Regions from separate parts of the Streptomyces sp. NPDC005533 genome, predicted to be linked through region 2. Evidence: riboswitches for the same ligand, from Rfam matches in the RefSeq annotation. Region 2 holds a riboswitch; each other region holds the start of a gene.
The links. A riboswitch is a leader RNA that binds a small molecule or an ion and turns the genes downstream of it on or off. The one in region 2 is predicted to bind cyclic di-AMP.

Region 1: linked by a shared signal. The riboswitch ahead of ACFYP3_RS19240 (peptidoglycan DD-metalloendopeptidase family protein) and the one ahead of ACFYP3_RS16715 (transglycosylase family protein) in region 2 are both predicted to bind cyclic di-AMP.
Region 3: linked by a shared signal. The riboswitch ahead of ACFYP3_RS23500 (M23 family metallopeptidase) and the one ahead of ACFYP3_RS16715 (transglycosylase family protein) in region 2 are both predicted to bind cyclic di-AMP.

The regions. Positions count from the first base shown of each region.
Region 1 is NZ_JBIAJH010000017.1:112,985-119,579, reverse strand. Features, by position in the region: gene ACFYP3_RS19250 (MBL fold metallo-hydrolase) at 1-911, opposite strand, end outside; gene ACFYP3_RS19245 (SGNH/GDSL hydrolase family protein) at 1,088-1,873, opposite strand; gene ACFYP3_RS19240 (peptidoglycan DD-metalloendopeptidase family protein) at 2,037-2,990, opposite strand; cyclic di-AMP (ydaO/yuaA leader) riboswitch at 2,995-3,212, opposite strand; gene ACFYP3_RS19235 (tyrosine-protein phosphatase) at 3,495-4,286, shown strand; gene ACFYP3_RS19230 (aspartate aminotransferase family protein) at 4,305-5,720, opposite strand; gene hpnH (adenosyl-hopene transferase HpnH) at 5,717-6,595, opposite strand, start outside.
Region 2 is NZ_JBIAJH010000014.1:75,125-83,301, reverse strand. Features, by position in the region: gene ACFYP3_RS16725 (cytochrome P450) at 1-1,216, shown strand, start outside; gene ACFYP3_RS16720 (transglycosylase family protein) at 1,287-2,321, shown strand; cyclic di-AMP (ydaO/yuaA leader) riboswitch at 2,601-2,773, shown strand; gene ACFYP3_RS16715 (transglycosylase family protein) at 2,777-3,478, shown strand; gene eno (phosphopyruvate hydratase) at 3,753-5,039, shown strand; gene ACFYP3_RS16705 (septum formation initiator family protein) at 5,131-5,619, shown strand; gene ACFYP3_RS16700 (DUF501 domain-containing protein) at 5,666-6,208, shown strand; gene ACFYP3_RS16695 (exopolyphosphatase) at 6,205-7,200, shown strand; gene ACFYP3_RS16690 (NAD(P)/FAD-dependent oxidoreductase) at 7,780-8,177, shown strand, end outside.
Region 3 is NZ_JBIAJH010000024.1:5,216-11,810, forward strand. Features, by position in the region: gene ACFYP3_RS23485 (GNAT family N-acetyltransferase) at 1-294, opposite strand, end outside; gene ACFYP3_RS23490 (HPr family phosphocarrier protein) at 479-760, shown strand; gene ACFYP3_RS23495 (GntR family transcriptional regulator) at 1,032-1,709, opposite strand; gene ACFYP3_RS23500 (M23 family metallopeptidase) at 1,889-2,689, opposite strand; cyclic di-AMP (ydaO/yuaA leader) riboswitch at 2,702-2,861, opposite strand; gene ACFYP3_RS23505 (M16 family metallopeptidase) at 3,079-4,446, opposite strand; gene ACFYP3_RS23510 (M16 family metallopeptidase) at 4,467-5,816, opposite strand; gene ACFYP3_RS23515 (DNA topoisomerase (ATP-hydrolyzing) subunit A) at 6,079-6,595, shown strand, end outside.

The DNA of each region.
Region 1 (6,595 bases), on a different contig from region 2:
GGGACGCCGCCCTGGAGGTCGAGGTGGGCGCGCATGCCCTCCTCGGGGGTCATGTGGATGTCCGGCCAGTACTCCGAGTACGCGCCGATCTGGATCATCGTGGCGTCGAAGGGCCCGTGCTCGGCGCCGATCTCCTCGAAGCCGGGGAAGTAGCCGGTGTCCCCGCTGTGGTAGATCCGGTGCTCGTCGCCCGCGACGACCCAGGAGGCCCACAGGGTGTGCTGCTGGTTGCGCAGGCCGCGGCCGCAGAAGTGCCGGGCGGGGGTGGCCGTGAGGGAGAGGCCGGCGATCTTGGTGGTCTCGTTCCAGTCCAGCTCGCGCAGCCTGTCGGGGGCCACGCCCCAGCGCTCCAGGTGCGCGCCGACGCCGAGCGGGACGGCGAAGACCGTGTCCGTACCGGCCAGGGCCTTGATGGTGGGCAGGTCGAGGTGGTCGTAGTGGTCGTGCGAGATGACCACGACGTCGACGTCGCCCAGCGAGGCCAGCGGGACGGGCACCGGGTGCAGCCGCTTGGGGCCGGCGAAGGGGAAGGGGGAGCACCGCTCGCCCCACACCGGGTCGAACAGCACCCGGCGGCCGTCGATCTCCGCGAGCACGCTGGAGTGGCCCATCCAGGTCAGCCGCAGACCGCTCGCCGGCGGCTTCGCCAGCTCCGCGAGGGTGGTCGGGTAGACGGGGATGGGCGCGGCGGGACCGCGCCGGACCCGCTGTTCCCGGTGGAAGTAGATCTTGGCGAACTCCGCCATCGAGCCGGAGGGTCTGTTCCGGGCACCGACCGGGTTCTGGAAGACGCCGTCGGCGAAGTTCGGCGAGCGGCGGATGCGCTCCAGCCGGGCACCGGACGGGTCCGCGCCGAAGGCTTCGGGCCGCAGGGCACGCAGCCGGGGACGCAGGGGACGGGAGCCGGTCAAAGCGCCTCCAGGGAGGATGGAGTAAGGGGTGGTCGTCTCTCTACGACCATCCCAACGCACACCGGCCCCGAAGGATTCCGCCGACCGACCCGTCCCCCTGCCCCCAGTCCCCCAGTCCCCCTGTTCCCCGTCCCCCCGTTCGTCCCCGTCCCGGTCCCCCGTCCGCGTACGTACGGCTACAGCGGCAGCAGGTCGGGCCGCTTCGCCTCGACGTGGTCCCCCGAGGACTCCCCGCGCAGCCGCCGGCCGATCCACGGCACGAGGTGGTCGCGCGCCCACTGGATGTTGTCGCGGGTCACGTCCACCGAGCCGCGCGGCCGCTGCGGCGGCCACGGCTGGTCGGGGTCGGTCGGCACGTCCAGCCCGAGCACCTGCGCCGCGCGCAGCGCGACCCGCGTGTGTCCCTCGGGCGAGAGGTGCAGCCGGTCCGTGTCCCACGCCCGCCGGTCCTGTACGGACCTCAGCGACCACAGGTCGAGCACCGGGCAGTCGTAGCGGTCGGCGATGGCGCGCACGTGCGCGCTGTACGTCGCCACCTTGCCGCGGAGGTGCTTGAGGACCGGCACGCCCCGGGTGTCGAAGCCGGTCGTGATCATGACCTGGCCGACCGCGCCGGCGAGGTCGGCCACGGCCGCCTCGAACCGTTCCGCCACGTCGTCCGGGTCGCTGCCGGGCCTGATGATGTCGTTGCCGCCCGCGCAGAAGCTGACCAGGTCGGGCGCGAGGGCCTTGGCCCTCGGAAGCTGGTCGGCCACGATCTGGTCGAGGAGCTTTCCGCGCACCGCCAGATTCGCATAGCGGAAGTCGTGCTCGTCGCGCTGATCGGCCAGGAGTACGGCGAGCCGGTCCGCCCAGCCGAGATACGAATCCCCGGATCCCGGGTCCCCCACGCCCTCCGTGAAGCTGTCCCCGATCGCCGCGTACGAGCCGATGGTCTTGAGTTTCGTCGTCGTCGCTGCCACGGGACACCATCCTTCACTCCCGTAACCAACCTACGCCAACGTAATGAGGGGTTGACGGACCGTGATCTGTACCACGTGGGGGATAAGGAATAAGTACACGTGAGGCCGGGACCCCCCTCGGGCCCCGGCCTCACGTGTGTCCCTGCGCCGACGGCGGGTGCCGTCAGATGCTCACACCCTTCGAGCGGAGGTAGGCCAGCGGGTCGATGTCGGAGCCGTACGAGGGGCCCGTACGGATCTCGAAGTGGAGGTGCGGGCCGGTGGAGTTGCCCGTGGAGCCGGAGAGGCCGAGGGTCTGCCCGGCGGTGACGCTCTGGCCGGAGGAGACGGACAGCTGGGACAGGTGGGCGTACTGGGAGTACTTGCCGTCCGCGTGGCGGATGACGACCTCGTTGCCGTACGAGCCGCTCCAGCCGGCGGAGACGACGGTGCCCGCGCCGACGGCCCGGACGGTGGTGCCGGAGCTCGCGATGAAGTCCACGCCGGTGTGGTAGCCGGAGGACCACATGCTGCCCGCGACCTTGTACTGGGTGGAGACGCCGGTGGAGGCGAGCGGGGCGACGAAGCCGGAGGCCGACTTCTGCGCGGCGGGCGCCCCGGCCTCGGAGTCCTGCTCCGCGGGGGCGGCCTTCGCGGCCGGCTTCGGCGCCGGCTTCGGCGCCGCCTCGGGGGCGGACTCCGGAGCGGGCTCGGCCTCCGCCTCCGGGGCGGCGTCCGCCGGGTCCGCCGCGCCCGGACCGCCGAGGTGCAGCTTGAGGCCGGGGTGGATCAGCGACGGGTTGCTGCCGACCGCCTCGCGGTTGTCGGCGTACAGGCGCTCCCAGCCGCCGGAGAGGTGGCGCTCGGCGGCGATCTTGGAGAGGTAGTCGCCCGGCACGACCGTGTAGACGCTCGGGGCGGCCTGCACGGCGGCGACGGGCGCGGCCTGCAGCGCGACGGGGACCTGCGGGGCCACGGCGGGGGCCACCGCGGTCGCCGCGGCCGGGGCGCCGGCCGCCTGGGCGCCCGCGGCGCCCATCAGCGGCAGCGCGAGGGCCGCGCCACCGGTGCCTGCGACGGCGAAACCGCGCGATATCGAAAGGGACTTGGGACGGCGGTGCTTACCCTTTGCAGGCATGGCGAATTCCTCTCCGGCGCCTGCGAGGTGAGCTGTCGGGTTCGGACTGGAGATGTCCGGACGTACCTGTACTGGACCTGTACGTCTTCACCCCGAGCCGTCCCGGCGAAAAGATCTCCGAAAAGATCTCCGGGACAGCGGCTTACCTGGTTCCCCCGCTCCTGCCGCGCGAATAGTCGGGTGCGGTTTCCGGGCGGCGGCAGGATTCGGCGATCCACCCGGATCGATCGCGAAGGTAAACCCTTGCGACGGCGGGGAACAAGCCATGAATTCCCTGACGGAATCACAGGGATGAGGAATCGGCGGAATTCTGGTCACCCTGCGTCCATTACCCGCCGTCAACAACCGCTCCGACGGGGCCATTCGGCATTCGTGATCAGGCACTCACGGTCACCGTATGATCTGGCTCACGGGGACGTGCCCGATCTCGCCTCCGGATATGGCAAGTTGGCGCCAAACAGCTCAATTCGGACAGAAGTCTCACCTTGAAGCGGAGGAGTTCCCGTGACCCAGCAGATACAGGAGCCGGAGCTGACCGGAGTGCGCAATTTCCGCGATGTGGGCGGATTGCCGACTTCTGATGGCCGAAGGGTCAGGACGGGACGACTCTTCCGAAGCGGACATCTCGCACATGCCACTGAAACCGATGCAGAGTTCCTCGCCTCGCTCGGCCTCCACACCATCTTCGACTTCCGCAACGGCGCCGACCACGCGCTGGAGGGGCTGGACGTGGAACTGCCCGGGGTCCGGAACGTGAACATCCCGCTCTCGGATCCGGCCGACGGCCGGGAGTTCTGGCGGCTGGTCCGCGAGGGCGACCTCGACCAGCTGCGCACGATCCTGGGCGACGGCAAGGCCGCGGCCCGGATGACGAACTCGTACCGCAGGATCATCGAGCAGCGCACGGCCGAACACAGCCGGGTCGTGCACGCGCTCGCCGAGGACAGCGTCCCGGCCCTGCTGCACTGCGCGGCCGGCAAGGACCGGGCCGGTCTGTCGATCGCCGTCACCCTGCTCGCGCTCGGCGTCGAGCGCGAGGCGATCGTGGCGGACTACCTGGAGTCGAACGCCCCGCACCGCCGCTACCGCGTGCACCGCAGCAGCGCGACCGACGAGGCCCGCTCCCCCGAGGTGATGGAGCTGCTCGCACCGCTCTTCGACGCCCGCGCCGAGTACCTCGTCGCCGCATTCGAGACCATCGACGCGACCTGGGGCGGGGTGGACCCGTACCTGGCGGAGGGCCTCGGGCTGAAGCCCGAGACCCTCGGCCGGCTGCGTGACCGGCTGCTGGCGTAGACCGCCCGGAGCGGGCCGTCAGCGCTGGGCGACGGCCTGCTTCACCAGCGTCCTGCCGAAGTCCCACATCAGCCCGGACCCGCCGTGCGCCTCGTCCATGACCGCGCGGAAGGCGCCGACGAAGCGGTCGACGTCCCGCTCGTCCACGACCAGCGGCGGAATGAGCTTGATGACCTCCAGGTGGTCCCCGGAGACCTGGGTGAGGATGCGGTGCTTCTGGAGCAGGGGCACCACGACCATCTGGGCGAAGAGCCCCTTGCGGGCCGCCTGAAGCATCGTCCAGCGGCTGCGCAGCCCCAGCGAGGACGGCCGGCCGAACTCGATGCCGATCATCAGCCCGCGCCCCCGCACCTCGTGCAGCAGCTCGTACTCGTCCACCATGGCCGCGAGCCGCCCGCGCAGCAGGTCCCCCGTCGCCCGGGCGTGCGCGACGAGCTCCTCGTCCTCCATGACCGACAGCACGGCCAGGCCGGCCGCCATCGCCTGCGCGTTGGACCCGAAGCTCGCGGAGTGCACGAGCACCCGGTCCATGGACGAGTAGACCTTCTTGAAGATCCAGTCCTTGCCCAGGGTGGCGCCGACCGGCACGTAACCGCCCGACAGCGCCTTGGCCACGCACACGAGGTCCGGTTCCACGCCCGGCTCGTGCTGGTGGGCGTAGAAGTCACCGGTACGTCCGAGGCCGGTCTGCACCTCGTCCGCGATCAGCAGCGCCTTGTGCCGGTGCAGCAGTTCCTGCGCGGCGAGCAGGAACCCGGGCGGGGCCTCCAGGACCCCCTTGCCCTGGATCGGCTCGACCACGAAGGCGGCGACGTCGCCCTTGCGGAGCTCCCGCTCCAGGGCGCCCAGGTCCCCCAGGGCGATCTTCGTGTCGGGGAGGAGGGGGGCGAAGCCGTCGCGGAACCCGCCCTCCCCGTTCACCGACAGGGAGCCGGTGGTCAGGCCGTGGAAGGCGTGGTCGCAGTAGAGGATCCTGGGCCGCCCGGTGGCGTACCGGGCGAACTTCAGGGCGGTCTCCACGGCCTCGGTGCCGCTGTTGCCGAAGAAGAGCCGGTCCAGATGCGGACTGTACGAGAGCAGCTTCTCGGCCAGCAGCCCGGGCAGCGGCTGGCAGTCGAAGCGGGTGAGGTCGGCGAGCTGCGCGTCCAGTACGTCGTGCAGGGCCCGGCGGACCACGGGGTGGTGGCGGCCCAGGCCCATGACGCCGAAGCCGGCCAGCATGTCGAGGTAGTCGTTGCCCTCGGCGTCCCAGAAGTGGGCGCCCTCAGCCCGCTCGTAGACCTTGTCGAAGCCGATGGTGTGCAGCATGCGGGGCAGTTGGTGGTTGAGGTGGCGGGCGTGCAGCTCGTACCGCTCCCCTCCGCGCGCGGCGAGCAGGGCGCCGAGGTCGAAGCCCTCGCCCCGGGCGCCCGCTCCCTCCTCCGCCGGGGTCATGCCGACGTGTCCCGGTTGCCGCCGATCGTCTCCCGGGCCGCCCGCAGGGATTCCTTGAGGGAGCCCATGGTGGCGAGGACGGCGGTGGGCTCGTAGCCGCAGTGCGCCATGCAGTTCGCGCAGCGTGGGTCCTTTCCGCGGCCGTACTTGCTCCAGTCGGTGTCGTTGATCAGTTCCCGGTACGTCGGCACGTAGCCGTCGCTCATCAGATAGCAGGGGCGCTGCCAGCCGAAGAGGGAGTAATTGGGAATGGCCCAGGCCGTGCAGGGGAAATCGGCCTTCCCTTCGAGGAAGTCCAGGAAGAGCGGCGAGTGGTTGAGCCGCCAGCGCCGCCGGTTGCCGCCCGCGAACGCCTTCCTGAAGAGTTCCCTCGTCTGGTCGACGCCGAGGAAGTGTTCCTGGTCGGGAGCCTTTTCATAGGCGTAGGCCGGGGAGATCATCATCTCGTCGACCTGGAGGTCGTCATTGAGGTAGTTGAGTACCTCGATGATCGTCTGCGGGGTGTCCGTGTTGAAGAAGGTGGAGTTGGTGGTCACCCGGAAGCCGCGCTTCTTCGCCTCCTTGATGGCCGCGACCGCCTCGTCGAAGACGCCTTCCTTGGCCACGGACTCGTCGTGGCGCTCGCGCAGGCCGTCGATGTGCACGGCGAAGGCGAAATAGGGGGAAGGGGTGAATTTCTCGATCTTCTTGCGCAGGAGCATCGCGTTGGTGCAGAGGAAGACGTACTTCCGCCGCGCCACCAACTGTCGGACGATCTCGTGGATCTGCGGGTGCATCAAGGGCTCGCCACCCGCGATGGACACCATCGGCGCGCCGGACTCCAGCACGGCGCCGACCGCCTGGGCGACCGGCATGCGCTGCTTGAGCACCCCGGC
Region 2 (8,177 bases):
GGCCTACGCCTGGCTGCGCGAGCACTCACCGGTGCACCGCACCAAGCTCCCCAGCGGAGTCGACGCCTGGCTGGTCACCCGGTACGCCGACGCCCGCCAGGCCCTCGCCGACCAGCGGCTGAGCAAGAATCCGGCGCACCACGCGGAGCCCGCGCACGCCAAGGGCAAGACCGGGATCCCGGGGGAGCGCAAGGCGGAGCTGATGACGCACCTGCTCAACATCGACCCGCCGGACCACACCCGGCTGCGGCGTCTGGTGTCGAAGGCGTTCACCCCGCGCCGGGTCGCCGAGTTCACTCCGCGCGTGCAGGCCCTCACCGACCACCTGATCGACGCCTTCGCGGCGAAGGGGGAGGCGGACCTCATCCACGAGTTCGCCTTCCCGCTCCCCATCTACGCCATCTGCGAGATGCTCGGCGTACCGCGCGAGGACCAGGACGACTTCCGCGACTGGGCCGGGATGATGATCCGGCACGGGGGCGGCCCGCGCGGTGGCGTCGCCCGCTCGGTGAAGCAGATGCGCACCTATCTCGGCGAACTCATCCATCGCAAAAGGGATGATCTGGGCAATGACCTCATCTCCGACCTGATCCGGGCGAGCGACCACGGCGACCACCTCAGCGAGGCCGAGGCCACCGCCATGGCCTTCATCCTGCTCTTCGCCGGCTTCGAGACGACCGTGAACCTCATCGGGAACGGGGTCCACTCCCTCTTCATGAACCCCGGCCAGCGCGAGCGCCTCCAGCGCTCCCTCGCCGCCGGCGAGAGCGGCCTGCTGACCACCGGGGTCGAGGAACTCCTGCGCTACGACGGCCCCGTGGAGCTGGCGACGTGGCGGTTCGCCACCGAGCCGCTGACCCTCGGCGGGCGGCGGATCGAGGCCGGGGACCCGGTCCTGGTCGTCCTCGCGGCCGCCGACCGCGACCCCGAGCGGTTCGCGGAACCCGATACCCTCGACCTCTCCCGGACCGACAACCAGCACCTCGGGTACGGGCACGGCATCCACTACTGCCTGGGGGCCCCGCTCGCGCGCCTCGAAGGACAGACGGCGCTCGCGACGCTGCTGACGCGCCTGCCGGATCTGGAACTGGCTGTTCCGCCCCAAGACCTGCGCTGGCGCGGGGGGTTGATCATGCGGGGGCTCCGTACTCTTCCCGTCCGGTTCACGGCTCAAAACACTTGCGCCGCTTCTGATGAAAAGTCAGATCCGGCTTGAACTTGTGACAATCGTTCGAAGGCCGCTAGGTTCTGCCGTTACCCCGCTGTTATGCGAAAGGTGCACCCTCATGCGTTCCGGGAACGGCCGCCACAGACGCCCCCGCCAGGTCCCCGCGCTGGTAGTCACAGCCGGAGTCACTGGCTCCGCGCTGGCTCTGCCGCTGCTAGCCGCCACCAATGCCACCGCTGCCGACACCGCGACCTGGGACAAGGTCGCCGAGTGCGAGAGCGGCGGCTCCTGGAGTGCCAACTCCGGCACCGGCGCGTACGGCGGGCTGCAGTTCACCCAGGAGGAGTGGCAGAACGCCGGCGGACTCGACTTCGCCGAGCGGGCCGACCTCGCGAGCCGGTCCCAGCAGATCGCCGTGGCCGAGCGGGTGCTGGCCTCGCAGGGTCCGCAGGCGTGGCCGCTGTGCGCCACCTCGGCCGGCCTGGAGCAGCAGGGCCCCGCCGCCAAGGTGGATCCCGGTCTGCCCGGCAGCTCCGGCCCGATCGCCCCCTCGCCCTCCCGCCCGGACGACGCCGTGCCGTCCACCACCGGCGGCGAGCCGGCCAAGGACTTCGGCGCCCCGACCCACGCGGCCCCCAGTCCGACCGGCAGCCCCTTCCTGATCCCCGACGCGCCGTCCGTCGGACTGCCCGTCATGCCGGCGCCGGACGCCCCCACGACGCCGCCCGTCGACCCGTCCGCGCCGACGCTCCCCGGCACCCCGGGCACCACGCCGCTGCCGCCCGTCGACCCGACGGCTCCGACCCTCCCGGTGGATCCCTCGGCGCCCACCACCCCGCCCACCACCCCGGGTGCGACCCCGACGGACCCGGCGGCCCCGACCGCCCCGGCGACCCCGGGCGCCACTCCGGGCGCCACTCCGACCGAGGGCAGCGGCAAGCACCGCGGGGCGCCCGCGACCGAGGCGCCCGTCCCGTCTGACGCCGCGTCGACCCCCACGTACACGGTCCAGGAGGGCGACAGCCTGGCGACCATCGCGGTTGCCAAGGGAGTCAAGGGCGGCTGGAACGGCCTCTACGAGGCCAACGAGCAGGTCATCGGCGAGGACGCCAACCTGATCAAGCCCGGCCAGAACCTGGATCTAACCGTGTAATAAGGACACTTCAGGCGCCCGGAAAGAACTGATTGTCGGTTATCTGTAAGTGAGACATGTGTCTCTTCCGGTCAACTGGCGTGTCCCGCCCCGGGGCTTCCGCAAACCCCGCCCTCACCTGCGCAAACGCCCCCGGGAACAGCGCAAGTAGGGACCCCCTCTCCCCGATGTTCCTCGTTGAACATCGGGGAGAGACCTGTCTACCTTCTGAGTCGCCCGCCACCGCGGGCTCCTTCGACCGCATCGCCGAATCCTGCCGGCGGACGGGGGGAACAGTCGTCGCGTCAAGCGCCGAAGGCAGGAGCGGGGGAACCAAGGTAGGCGCCGGGAGCGGCCGTTGAGAGACGGTCACGCCACCGGCTAGGGGTCAAGACGTGCGCTAGGTCGCACGGCCGGGCAACTCACTCGCCCGAACCCGACAGCTCACCTCGTAGGCGTCGGTGAGGAGAAAATCCATGCTGCTTTCCGGCAAGGGCAAGCACCGTCGCGGCTCCAAGGCCGTCCGCATCGTCACGCTCGCCGGTGTCGCCGGTGTGGCCGTCGCCGCCCCCCTGATGGCCGCGGGCACCGCCGGCGCCGCCACCGCGTCCGAGTGGGACAAGGTCGCGCAGTGCGAGTCCGGTGGCAACTGGTCCATCGACACGGGCAACGGCTACTACGGAGGACTGCAGTTCTCGTCCTCCACGTGGGCCGCCTTCGGCGGCAAGTCGTACGCCGCGCAGGCCAACCAGGCCTCGAAGGCCCAGCAGATAGCCGTCGCCGAGAAGGTCCTCAAGGCCCAGGGCAAGGGCGCCTGGCCGAGCTGCGGCAAGGGCCTGTCGAACTCCTCCTCCACCGGTGGCGGTACGGAGGGCTCGACGCAGAACAAGCCGAAGGCCGACGCGAAGAAGACCGAGACGAAGGTCGCCCCGAAGGCCGCGCCGAAGAAGGAGACCAAGCGCTCCGAGGCCCCGACCACCCGCTCCGAGCGCCCCGCGGCCCCCGAGGCCCCGAAGACCGGCAACGGCTCGTACGAGGTCAAGGCCGGCGACACCCTGGGCACCATCGCCGAGGCCAACGGCGTCAAGGGCGGCTGGGAGAAGGTCTTCGAGCTGAACAAGGACATCGTCTCGGACGCCGACCTGATCTTCCCGGGTCAGAAGCTGAAGCTCAGCTGAACACTGCGGCAATAGCCGCAGGAGCGTACGCAACGCACAGCGTTCCCGCCGCCCGGCGCGTCTCCCCCCACGCGCCGGGCGGCGGTGTGCGTGCCGGGTGACGGGCGAGGATGCCGAGACCTATGTCCCGGAAGAGGGGTATTCGGCCCCTTTTTCGTCCCAGGGGTCGGGCGGTCGGCCGGTCGACTGCCCCGGGCCGGTTAGGCTCTAAGCGGCAAGGCCGTCCCACGGCCTGACACGCCACCGCACACCCAGCGTCACATCCCAGAAGGAGATGCTCGTGCCGTCCATCGACGTCGTCGTAGCCCGGGAAATCCTGGACTCCCGAGGCAACCCCACGGTCGAGGTCGAGGTGGGCCTCGACGATGGCAGCACCGGCCGTGCTGCCGTCCCGTCCGGCGCCTCCACCGGTGCATTCGAGGCCATCGAGCTCCGTGACGGTGACCCCAACCGTTACTTCGGCAAGGGTGTCGAGAAGGCCGTCCTCGCCGTCATCGAGCAGATCGGCCCGGAGCTCGTCGGCTACGACGCCACCGAGCAGCGCCTGATCGACCAGGCCATGTTCGACCTGGATGCCACCGACAACAAGGGCTCCCTCGGCGCCAACGCCATCCTCGGCGTCTCCCTCGCCGTCGCGCACGCCGCGTCCGAGGCCTCGGACCTCCCGCTCTTCCGCTACCTCGGCGGTCCGAACGCGCACCTGCTGCCCGTTCCGATGATGAACATCCTCAACGGTGGGTCGCACGCCGACTCCAACGTCGACATCCAGGAGTTCATGATCGCCCCGATCGGCGCGGAGTCCTTCTCCGAGGCGCTGCGTTGGGGTGCCGAGGTCTACCACACCCTCAAGAAGGTCCTGCACACCAAGGGCCTCTCCACCGGTCTGGGCGACGAGGGCGGCTTCGCGCCGAACCTGGAGTCCAACCGCGCCGCGCTCGACCTCATCGTCGAGGCCATCAAGCAGGCCGGCTACACCCCGGGCAAGGACATCGCGCTCGCGCTCGACGTCGCCGCGTCCGAGTTCTACAAGGACGGCAAGTACGAGTTCGAGGGCCAGTCCCGCTCGGCCGCCGAGATGACCGACTACTACGCCGAGCTCGTCGAGGCGTACCCGCTGGTCTCCATCGAGGACCCGCTGTTCGAGGACGACTGGGCCGGCTGGAAGACCATCACCGACCGCCTGGGCACCAAGGTCCAGATCGTCGGCGACGACCTCTTCGTCACCAACCCGGAGCGCCTGGCCCGCGGTATCGAGGAGGGCTCCGCGAACGCCCTGCTCGTGAAGGTGAACCAGATCGGTTCGCTGACCGAGACCCTGGACGCCGTCGAGATGGCCCAGCGCAACGGCTTCAAGTGCATGATGTCGCACCGCTCCGGTGAGACCGAGGACGTCACCATCGCCGACCTCGCCGTCGCCGTGAACTGCGGTCAGATCAAGACCGGCGCCCCGGCCCGCTCGGACCGCGTCGCCAAGTACAACCAGCTGCTGCGCATCGAGGAGATCCTCGACGACGCCGCGGTGTACGCGGGCCGCAGCGCCTTCCCGCGCTTCAAGGGCTAATCACGCTCTTGCCTCCGTACGTCCCCGCACTCGGTCCCGTACCGTGTGCGGGGACGTATTTGCGTAGTGCGCACACAGGGGAGGCGGACCCATGGCCGGGAACCGGGATCGGTTCGCCACCTTCTCCACCGCGACCAGGCTCAAGCAGCTCGGTGAGCGGACCGCCGCCCACGTCTACCGCTCGCAGTCGCGCCGGCAGGTCCGACGCAGCCGCCTCACCGGCCGGGCCGCGCTCCTCGTGCTCGTCCTCTGTACCCTGGTCGTCGCCCTCGCGTATCCGATGCGCCAGTACGTGTCCCAGCGTTCGGAGATCGCGGAGCAGCAGCGGGCCGCCGCCACCGCGCGGGACCGCCTGGAGCGGCTGCGCGACGAGAAGGCGCGCTGGCAGGACGACGCCTACGCGGAGCAGCAGGCGCGCAGGCACCTGCACTTCCTGCGTCCGGGGGAGATCGGCTACATCATGAGCGACCCCGGGGCCCAGCCCCAGGAACCGCACCGGACCGGCCAGGCCGGCTCCGACCGTCCCTGGTACTCGAACGTCTGGGACGGCGTCGACAAGGCCGACCGCCCCGGCGACTGAACAGATCCATCCGTCAGAGAACCGAACGAAGAGACTTCCTCCAGGCATGCAGACGCCCCCGCCCCAGACCGACCGGACCGAGCCGACCGACGCGGACATCGAGGCGTTCGAGCAGCAGCTCGGCCGCCCGCCGCGCGGGCTGCGCGCCATCGCGCACCGCTGCCCCTGCGGGCAGCCGGACGTGGTGGAGACCGCCCCGCGGCTCCCCGACGGCACCCCCTTCCCCACGCTGTACTACCTGACGTGCCCGCGCGCGGCCTCCGCGATCGGCACGCTGGAGGCCAACGGCGTCATGAAGGAGATGCAGGCCCGGCTCGCCGAGGACCCGGAGCTCGCCGCCGCCTACCGGGCCGCGCACGAGGACTACATCCGGCGCCGCGACGCCATCGAGGTGCTCCAGGGGTTCCCGAGCGCCGGCGGGATGCCGGACCGGGTGAAGTGCCTGCACGTGCTGGTCGGTCACTCCCTGGCCGCGGGCCCGGGCGTGAACCCGTTCGGTGACGAGGCCCTGGCGATGCTGCCCGAGTGGTGGGCCAAGGGCGCCTGCGTCACCCCGTGCGGGGAGAAGACGGAAGAGGAGTCCCGGTGACCCGGGTCGCGGCCATCGACTGCGGTACGAACTCCATCCGGCTCCTCGTCGCGGACTGCACGGTGTCCGACAGCGCCTCCGGCGCGGGTGCCACCGGCGAGCTGATCGAGCTGGACCGGCGGATGATCATCGTCCGCCTCGGCCAGGGCGTGGACCGGACCGGGCGCCTCGCCCCGGAGGCGCTGGAGCGCACCTTCGCCGCCTGCCGCGAGTACGCCGCGATCATCGAGGAGCTCGGCGCGGAGCGAGTGCGCTTCGTGGCCACCTCCGCCTCCCGGGACGCCGAGAACCGCGACGTGTTCGTGCAGGGCGTCAAGGACATCCTGGGCGTCGAGCCCGAGGTGATCTCCGGCGACCAGGAGGCCGAGTTCTCCTTCACCGGCGCCACCAAGGAGCTCGTCGCCCACGAGCACCTGGAACGGCCGTTCCTGGTGGTGGACATCGGCGGCGGTTCGACCGAGTTCGTGGTCGGCGAGGACCGCGTGCGCGCCGCCCGCTCGGTGGACGTGGGCTGCGTCCGGATGACCGAGCGCCACCTGGTCGTGGACGGGGTCGTCACCGACCCGCCGTCCCCGGCGCAGGTCGCCGCGATGCGGGCCGACATCGAGGCCGCCCTCGACCTGGCCGCCGAGAGCGTCCCGCTGGCCGAGGCGCGCACCCTGGTGGGCCTGGCCGGCTCGGTGACCACGGTCGCCGGGATCGTCCTCGGCCTGCCGGAGTACATCTCCTCGGAGATCCACCACGCGCGGATCTCCTACGAGCAGGTCCGCGAGGTCAGCGAGCGGATGCTGACCGCGACCCACGCCGAGCGCGCGGCGATCCCCGTGATGCACCCGGGCCGGGTGGACGTGATCGGGGCCGGCGTGCTGGTGCTCCTAGCGATCATGGAAAGGATCGGCGCCACCGAGGTCATCGTCTCCGAGCACGACATCCTCGACGGCATCGCATGGAAGACGGCAGAAGAGGTCGAGGCCGACAGGCGGCATCCCTGACCTGCTGCCCGGCCGAACGGCGGCGCTCCGGTGAGTTCCCCGGAGCGCCGCCGCCGTGTTCTGCGTTCAGACGGTCCGCCCTCGGCGAGGACGGCCGCTGCCTCGCGCGCCCGCAATGCGTTGGTGCAGCGCCAACCTGCCGCAGGTTCACGGGGGATGCTGGGCGCAATCGCCTGGTCGATCGCCTGAACGACCTTCGAACCTGGGGTTGGGGGGTCTTCGGGGCCGTGATCCACATAAAGTTCGTGAAGTTCTTCACAAGGAAAAGGGGCCTGTGGGGCCGACGGATGGGCCATTTGGTCCTCTCCGGAGGCTCCCGGGCCCTTTTTCGCGCGCGTTGGTGTGATCCGCGGACGCTGCGGGTTCCGCGTCAGAGGTATGGACGAACCCCTGTGGTCCAGTCCGCTCCAGGCCTTGGAGGCCAGTTCAGGACGGGTGAACAACGACTCCCGTGACACGGTGGTTCCCGTTGCGCGCCATGACGTCCGTCACGTGGGCGGCGGAGTGTAGCAGAGGCCTTCCGACTCCTTGTGAAGGGGCTCACGAGCGACACCCCTTTGGGTGCTGGATACTCGTTCCATGAGCACCACGGAGCGTCCCAGGATCCTCGTTGTAGGAGGTGGGTACGTAGGCCTGTACGCAGCCAAGCGCATCATGAAGAAGATGCGCTACGGCGAGGCGACCGTCACGGTCGTCGACCCGCGCTCGTACATGACCTACCAGCCCTTCCTCCCTGAAGTGGCCGCAGGCAGCATCTCGCCTCGGCACGTCGTCGTCCCGCTGCGACGCGTGCTGCCCAAGGCAGAGGTTCTCACCGGCCGGGTCACCAGCATCGACCAGGACCGCAAGGTCGCCGTCGTCACGCCGCTCGTCGGCGAGGCGTACGAGCTGCCCTTCGACTACCTGGTGGTCGCGCTCGGCGCCGTCTCCCGCACCTTCCCGATCCCCGGCCTCGCCGAACAGGGCATCGGCATGAA
Region 3 (6,595 bases), on a different contig from region 2:
GCCGATGCGGTCGTAGCGGACGGTGCCGATGAACTCCTCGCCGATGGTCGCGGCGAGGCCGACCCGGTCCACGTAGTCGTGGTGCGTGAAGCGGCGCACGTCGCGGTCGGAGAGCCGGGGGTAGGGCGCGAAGAAGCGGTAGTACTTCGACTCGTCGGAGACCTGCTCGTAGAAGCTGACGAGCCGGCCCGCGTCCTCGGTGGTGATGGGCCTGATCCGGGCGGTGCCGCCGTCACGCAGGACGACATCGGCTTCCCAGTGGGCCGGGTACGAGGGGTCCGACTCGATGGTCATGGGGTCACCTTAAGGCCGGGAGGGGCCGTGCAGCCCCCGCGCGGCGCATGAGGCAACCCGGGACGAATGAGTGCAAGCTGGGGAAGGTCGACCGGCGGCAGATCCGGGCCGAAGGTCGGCACGAGCATTCCGGGCGTCGTGAGAGACTGGTCTAGACAACCGTAAGAACCTGAAGGGCATCCCCATGGCAGAGCGCCGCGTCAACGTCGGGTGGGCCGAGGGCCTGCACGCTCGTCCCGCCTCGATCTTCGTCCGTGCGACGACCGCCTCCGGCGTCCCGGTGACCATCGCGAAGGCCGGCGGCGACCCCGTCAACGCCGCCTCCATGCTGGCGGTACTGGGCCTGGGCGCCCAGGGCGGCGAGGAGATCGTCCTCGCCTCCGACGCCGAGGGTGCTGACGCCGCGCTGGACCGCCTCGCGAAGCTGGTCGCCGAGGGCCTCGAGGAACTCCCCGAGACCGTCTGACCCTTCGGGTTCGCTCCCGCACGCATCCCCGCGCACGACGAAGCCGCGGTCCCCGATCCTCCGGGGGCCGCGGCTTCGTCGTGGGCACGGGAAATCGGAGCCCCGGGCGGGAGAACAGCCCTGCCCGGATCCCGGCGCACCGGAATTCGGCCCCACCGGAATTCAGCTCCCCCAGAATTCACTGCACAGCGGCAGGGCGAATTCACGCCACAAATCCGCCCCACCCCTGCGCGGCGAATTCGTGTGACGCCACCTTTGTATACGGCTCCTGTTAATGCCGGCCGCTCGACATGTTTACGGCAGGTTGCGAAGTGCTCACCGCCGGACGGAGCCGCAGCCGGTGCGCCCCCGCCGCGCGGTCGGCGTGGACCGCGGTCAGCGCCCGAGCCCGCTCCGCGTCCCCGCGGGCCACCGCGTCCACGATCGCCCCGTGCTCCGCCCAGGACTCCACCGGCCGCACCGGCGCCTCCACCACGTACATCCACGCCACCTTGTGCCGCATCTGCGTGAGCAACGCGATCAGCCCGGGGCTGCCGGAGGCCTGGGCGAGCGTCTCGTGAAACCAGCCGCCCAGGGACCGCAGATCCTCCCCCTGCCCCCGCCTGGCCCGCTCCTGCCCCAGTCTGACCAGCCCGCGCAACACCTTGAGGTGCGCCTCGGTGCGCCGCCGGGCGGCCCGGGCGGCCGCCAGGGGCTCCAGGAGCATCCGCACCTCCAGGAGGTCCGCGGCCTCCTGCTCGGTCGGCTCGGCCACGCAGGCCCCCGCGTGGCGCCGGGTGGTCACGAAGCCCTCGGACTCCAGGGTCCGCAGCGCCTCGCGGACCGGGACGCGCGAGACGCCGTACCGGCGGGCCAGCACCTCCTCGGTCAGCCGGCCGCCCGGCTCGAACGCCCCGGAGACGATGTCGGCGCGGATTGCCGTGCATACCGCGTGCGCAGGAATACGCAAGACCGAACCTCCGCCTATTTCCGACTGCCAGCCTCAATGCACGCACGTGCGCGTGCTGCGACTCTATTGCAACACGATAATTTCCGAGAGCGGCCGAAAATGCGAAACATTTGCACAGGGACGCAACACGAAGGCCCCGGCTCGGGGAGCCGGGGCCTTCGGAAAAGGTGCGGACGGGGTCAGAGGCTGACGCCGTGCGAACGCAGGTACGCGATCGGGTCGATGTCCGAGCCGTACTGCGAGCCCGTGCGGGCCTCGAAGTGCAGGTGCGGGCCGCTGGAGTTGCCGGTGGAGCCCGACAGGCCGATCTGCTGGCCGGGGGTGACCTGCTCGCCGACGGAGACGTTCAGCGAGGTCATGTGCCCGTACTGGGTGTAGGTGCCGTCGTTGTGCTTGATGACGACGTTGTTGCCGTACGCCCCGCCCCAGCCGGCCTCGACGACGGTGCCGAAGCCCACCGCGTGGACCGAGGTGCCGGAGGCCGCGTGGAAGTCGATGCCGGTGTGGCTGCCGGAGGACCACATGCCGCCGCCCGCGTGGTACTGCGTGCTGACGTACGAGCCGTCGACCGGGGCGACGAAGGTGTTGAGGCGCTTGCGCTCCTCCTCGCGGGCCGCACGCTCGGCGGCGTCGCGCTCGGCCTTCGCCTTGGCCTCGGCGAGGCGCTTGGCCTCGGCGGCCTTCTGCTTGGCCTCCGCCTCCGCCTGCGCCTTGGCGGCGGCGTGCTCGGCGGCGCGCTGCTGGGAGTCGGCCTGGTCGGCGATGTCCCCCGCGAGGTCCTCGGCGACGACCACGGCACCCAGCCCGTTCTCCGGGGCGGAGCTGCTGTGGTTGTCCGCGGCGAAGGCCGGGGCGGCGAGGGAGCCGACGACACCCGTGGTGGCGATCGCGGCGATACCGGCGTAACCGGCGGTCTTCTTGCTCAGACGGCTGGAGCCACGGTGCTTACCGGTACCAGCGGGACGACTGCCAAACGCCATGAAGGGTTTGATCCTTTCCTTCCTTCTCGCCTACCGGGTTAGCTGACGGGTTCGGAGCAGGAAGGTCTCCTACGGGCCTCCTCTTGCGAGGGGGTCCGATTCACCCCAGGGACGCATGTGGGTCCCCGGCTCCCCAGGCTCGCGCCTGACGGGGACTCGGCGATCGCTGTCCGGTGCCGCGGGTGCGGCGGGCACAACTGACGAACAGCACGGCCGACGCTAGGCGGATCATCAGTCAATCGCCAAACAGACGCGCCTTTTTGTTGCGTACGCCACACCCCATACGAGCAACCTAGCCGCCAAACGGACAAAAGGGGCTCCGGCGGATAAGCCCGCCAGAGCCCCTGCGTGATCCGTCGGTCGACCGTCAGCCGGCCGTCACCGACAGGTCAGTTGGTGACGACCGAGACGTCCCCGATCCCGAGGGCGCGCACCGCCTCCTCGATCACTGCCGCGTCGCCCACCAGGACCGTGACCAGGCGGTCCGCCGGGAAGGCCTTCACGACCGCCGAAGTCGCCTCCACGGTGCCCGTTTCGGCCAGCCGGGCGTACAACTGCGCCTGGTAGTCGTCCGGCAGCTCCTGCTCGACCTGGTCGGCGAGGGTGCCCGCGACCGAGGCCGCCGTCTCGAACTTCAGCGGGGCCACGCCCACCAAGTTCTGTACCGCCACATCGCGTTCGGCATCGGTCAGACCGCCCTCCGCGAGGGTGCGCAGCACCTTCCAGAGGTCCTCCAGCGCCGGACCGGTGTTCGGGGTGTCCACCGAGCCGCTGATGGCCAGCATCGAGGCGCCCTTGCCGTCCGCGGTGGAGCGCAGCACCTGGCCGAAGGCGCGCACGCCGTACGTGTACCCCTTCTCCTCGCGCAGCACCTTGTCCAGGCGGGAGGTGAGGGTGCCGCCCAGGCAGTACGTGCCCAGCACCTGGGCCGCCCAGACCTGGTCGTGGCGGTCCGGCCCGATCCGGCCGATCAGCAGCTGCGTCTGGACCGCGCCGGGCCGGTCCACGATGACCACGCGGCCGGTGTCGTCGGCGGTCACCGGCGGCACCGGCAGGGCCGCGGCGGTGTTGCCCGTCCACGCGCCCAGGGTGTCCGCGAGCACGGCGTCCAGGTCGATGCCGGTCAGGTCGCCGACGACCACCGCGGTGGCGGTGGCGGGGCGTACGTGGGCCTCGTAGAAGGCGCGTACGGCGGCGGAGTCGATCCGGGCGACGGTCTCCTCGGTGCCCTGGCGCGGCCGGGACATCCGCAGGGAGGCCGGGAACAGCTCGTGGGAGAGCTGCTTGGCGGCCCGGCGCTGGGGGTTGGCCAGCTCGTGCGGGATCTCGTCGAGCCGGTTGCGGACCAGGCGGTCCACCTCGGCGTCGGCGAAGGCGGGGGCGCGCAGCGCCTCGGCGAGCAGGCCCAGCGCCTTGGCCAGCCGGGAGGCCGGGACCTCCAGGGAGACCCGGATGCCCGGGTGGTCGGCGTGGGCGTCGAGGGTGGCGCCGCAGCGCTCCAGCTCGGCCGCGAACTCCTCCGCGGAGTGCTTGTCGGTGCCCTCGGAGAGCGCCCGCGCCATGATGGTCGCCACGCCGTCCAGGCCCTCGGGCTCGGCGTCCAGCGGGGCGGCGAGATTGACCTCGACCGCGATCACCTGCTGGCCCGGCCGGTGGCAGCGCAGCAGGGTCAGCCCGTTGGACAGCTGCCCGCGGTCGGGGGCCGGGAAGGCCCACGGCTGCGGCTCGCCGGCCTGCGGGCGCGGGTGGAAGGTCATCGTGACGGCTGCGGTGTCGCTCACTGCTCCGCCCCCTCGTTCTCGTCGGACTCGTCGTTCTCGTCGTCGTCTGCCGCGAGCGGCTCGTAGACGAGCACCGCGCGGTTGTCCGGGCGCAGTCGGGCCGCGGCCACGGCCTGCACCTCCTCGGCGGTGACGTCGAGGACGCGCCGGACGGCGGTCAGCGCCAGCTGCGGGTCGCCGAAGAGCACCGCGAAGCGGCACAGTTCGTCGGCGCGGCCGGCCACCGTGCTCAGCCGGTCCAGCCACTCGCGCTCCAGCTGCGCCTGGGCCCGCTCCATCTCCTCGGCCGTCGGGCCCTCGGCGGCGAACCGCGCGAGCTCCTCGTCCACGGCCGCCTCGATGGCGGGGATCTCCACGCCGCTGGAGGTCTTGACGTCCAGCCAGCCCAGCGAGGGCGCGCCGGCCAGGCGCAGCATGCCGAAGCCGGCCGCGACGGCCGTCTGGTCACGCCGTACCAGCCGGTTGTGCAGCAGCGAGGACTCCCCGCCGCCCAGGATCGTCAGGGCCACGTCGGCGGCGTCGCACTCGCGGGTGCCGTCGTGCGGCAGCCGGTAGGCGGCCATCAGCGCCCGCGCCGGGACGTCCTCGACGATCTCCTCGCGCAGCTGCTCCCCGATGACGTCGGGCAGCGAGCCGTCGCGGGGCGGCTGCTTGCCGTCGTGCGCGGGGATGCTGCCGAAGTACTTCTCGACCCAGGCGAGCGTCTTCTCGGGGTCGATGTCGCCGACGACCGAGAGCACCGCGTTGTTGGGCGCGTAGTACGTACGGAAGAAGGCGCGCGCGTCCTCCAGGGAGGCGGCGTCCAGATCGGCCATGGAGCCGATGGGGGTGTGGTGGTACGGGTGGCCCTCGGGGTAGGCCAGGGCCGTCAGCTTCTCGAAGGCCGTGCCGTACGGGACGTTGTCGTACCGCTGGCGGCGCTCGTTCTTGACGACGTCGCGCTGGTTCTCCATGGACTCTTCGTCCAGGGCGGCCAGCAGCGACCCCATCCGGTCCGCCTCCAGCCAGAGCGCGAGCTCCAGCTGGTGGGTCGGCATCGTCTCGAAGTAGTTGGTGCGCTCGAAGCTGGTGGTGCCGTTGAGGGAGCCGCCGGCTCCCTGGACCAGCTCGAAGTGGCCGTTGCCCGGGACGCTCGCCGAACCCTGGAACATCAGGTGCTCGAAGAGGTGAGCAAGGCCGGTACGCCCCTTGACTTCGTGGCGCGAACCGACGTCGTACCAGAGGCAGACCGCGGCGACCGGGGTCAGGTGGTCCTCGGAGAGCACCACGCGCAGGCCGTTGGCCAGCCGGTGCTCGGTCGCTGTCAGGCCGCCGGAGCCGGCCTGGGCTGTGGCCGTGTGACCCATGGGCATGTGGTCCCTTCGATCGCGATGCAGAGATTTCTGTCAGACCTGCCACTGTATGCAAGCGCGTCGGCCGCCGGATAAGTTCCCGGGTCACTCCCCCGGGGTCGGAGTCGGCGTTGTCGGTGCCTCGGGCCACAATGGTCCGCGTCGTACCCCGTCCGGACACCCGCCCACCCGGCAAGACCGGCCAGACCCAGCCAGACCCCAGCAGTCCCGCCAGACACCCAGCACCCCCCATTCTTGGTTAAGGAGCCGCGCAGCGATGGCCCGCCGCAGCACGAAGACCCCGCCGCCGGAGGATTTCGAGGAGAAGATCCTCGACATCGACGTCGTCGACGAAATGCAGGGCTCCTTCCTCGAGTACGCGTACTCGGTGATCTACTCCCGCGCCCTTCCCGACGCCCGGGACGGCATGAAGCCGGTGCACCGCCGCATCGTCTACCAGATGAACGAGATGGGGCTGCGGCCCGACCGCGGCTACGTGAAGTGCGCCCGTGTCGTCGGCGAGGTCATGGGCAAGCTCCACCCGCACGGTGACGCCTCGATCTACGACGCGCTCGTCCGCATGGCCCAGCCCTTCTCCATGCGGCTGCCGCTGGTCGACGGGCACGGCAACTTCGGCTCGCTCGGCAACGACGACCCGCCGGCCGCCATGCGGTACACCGAGTGCAAGATGGCCGACGCCACGTCGCTGATGACGGAGTCGATCGACGAGGACACCGTCGACTTCACCGCCAACTACGACGGCCAGGAGCGGGAGCCGGTCGCGCTTCCCGCCG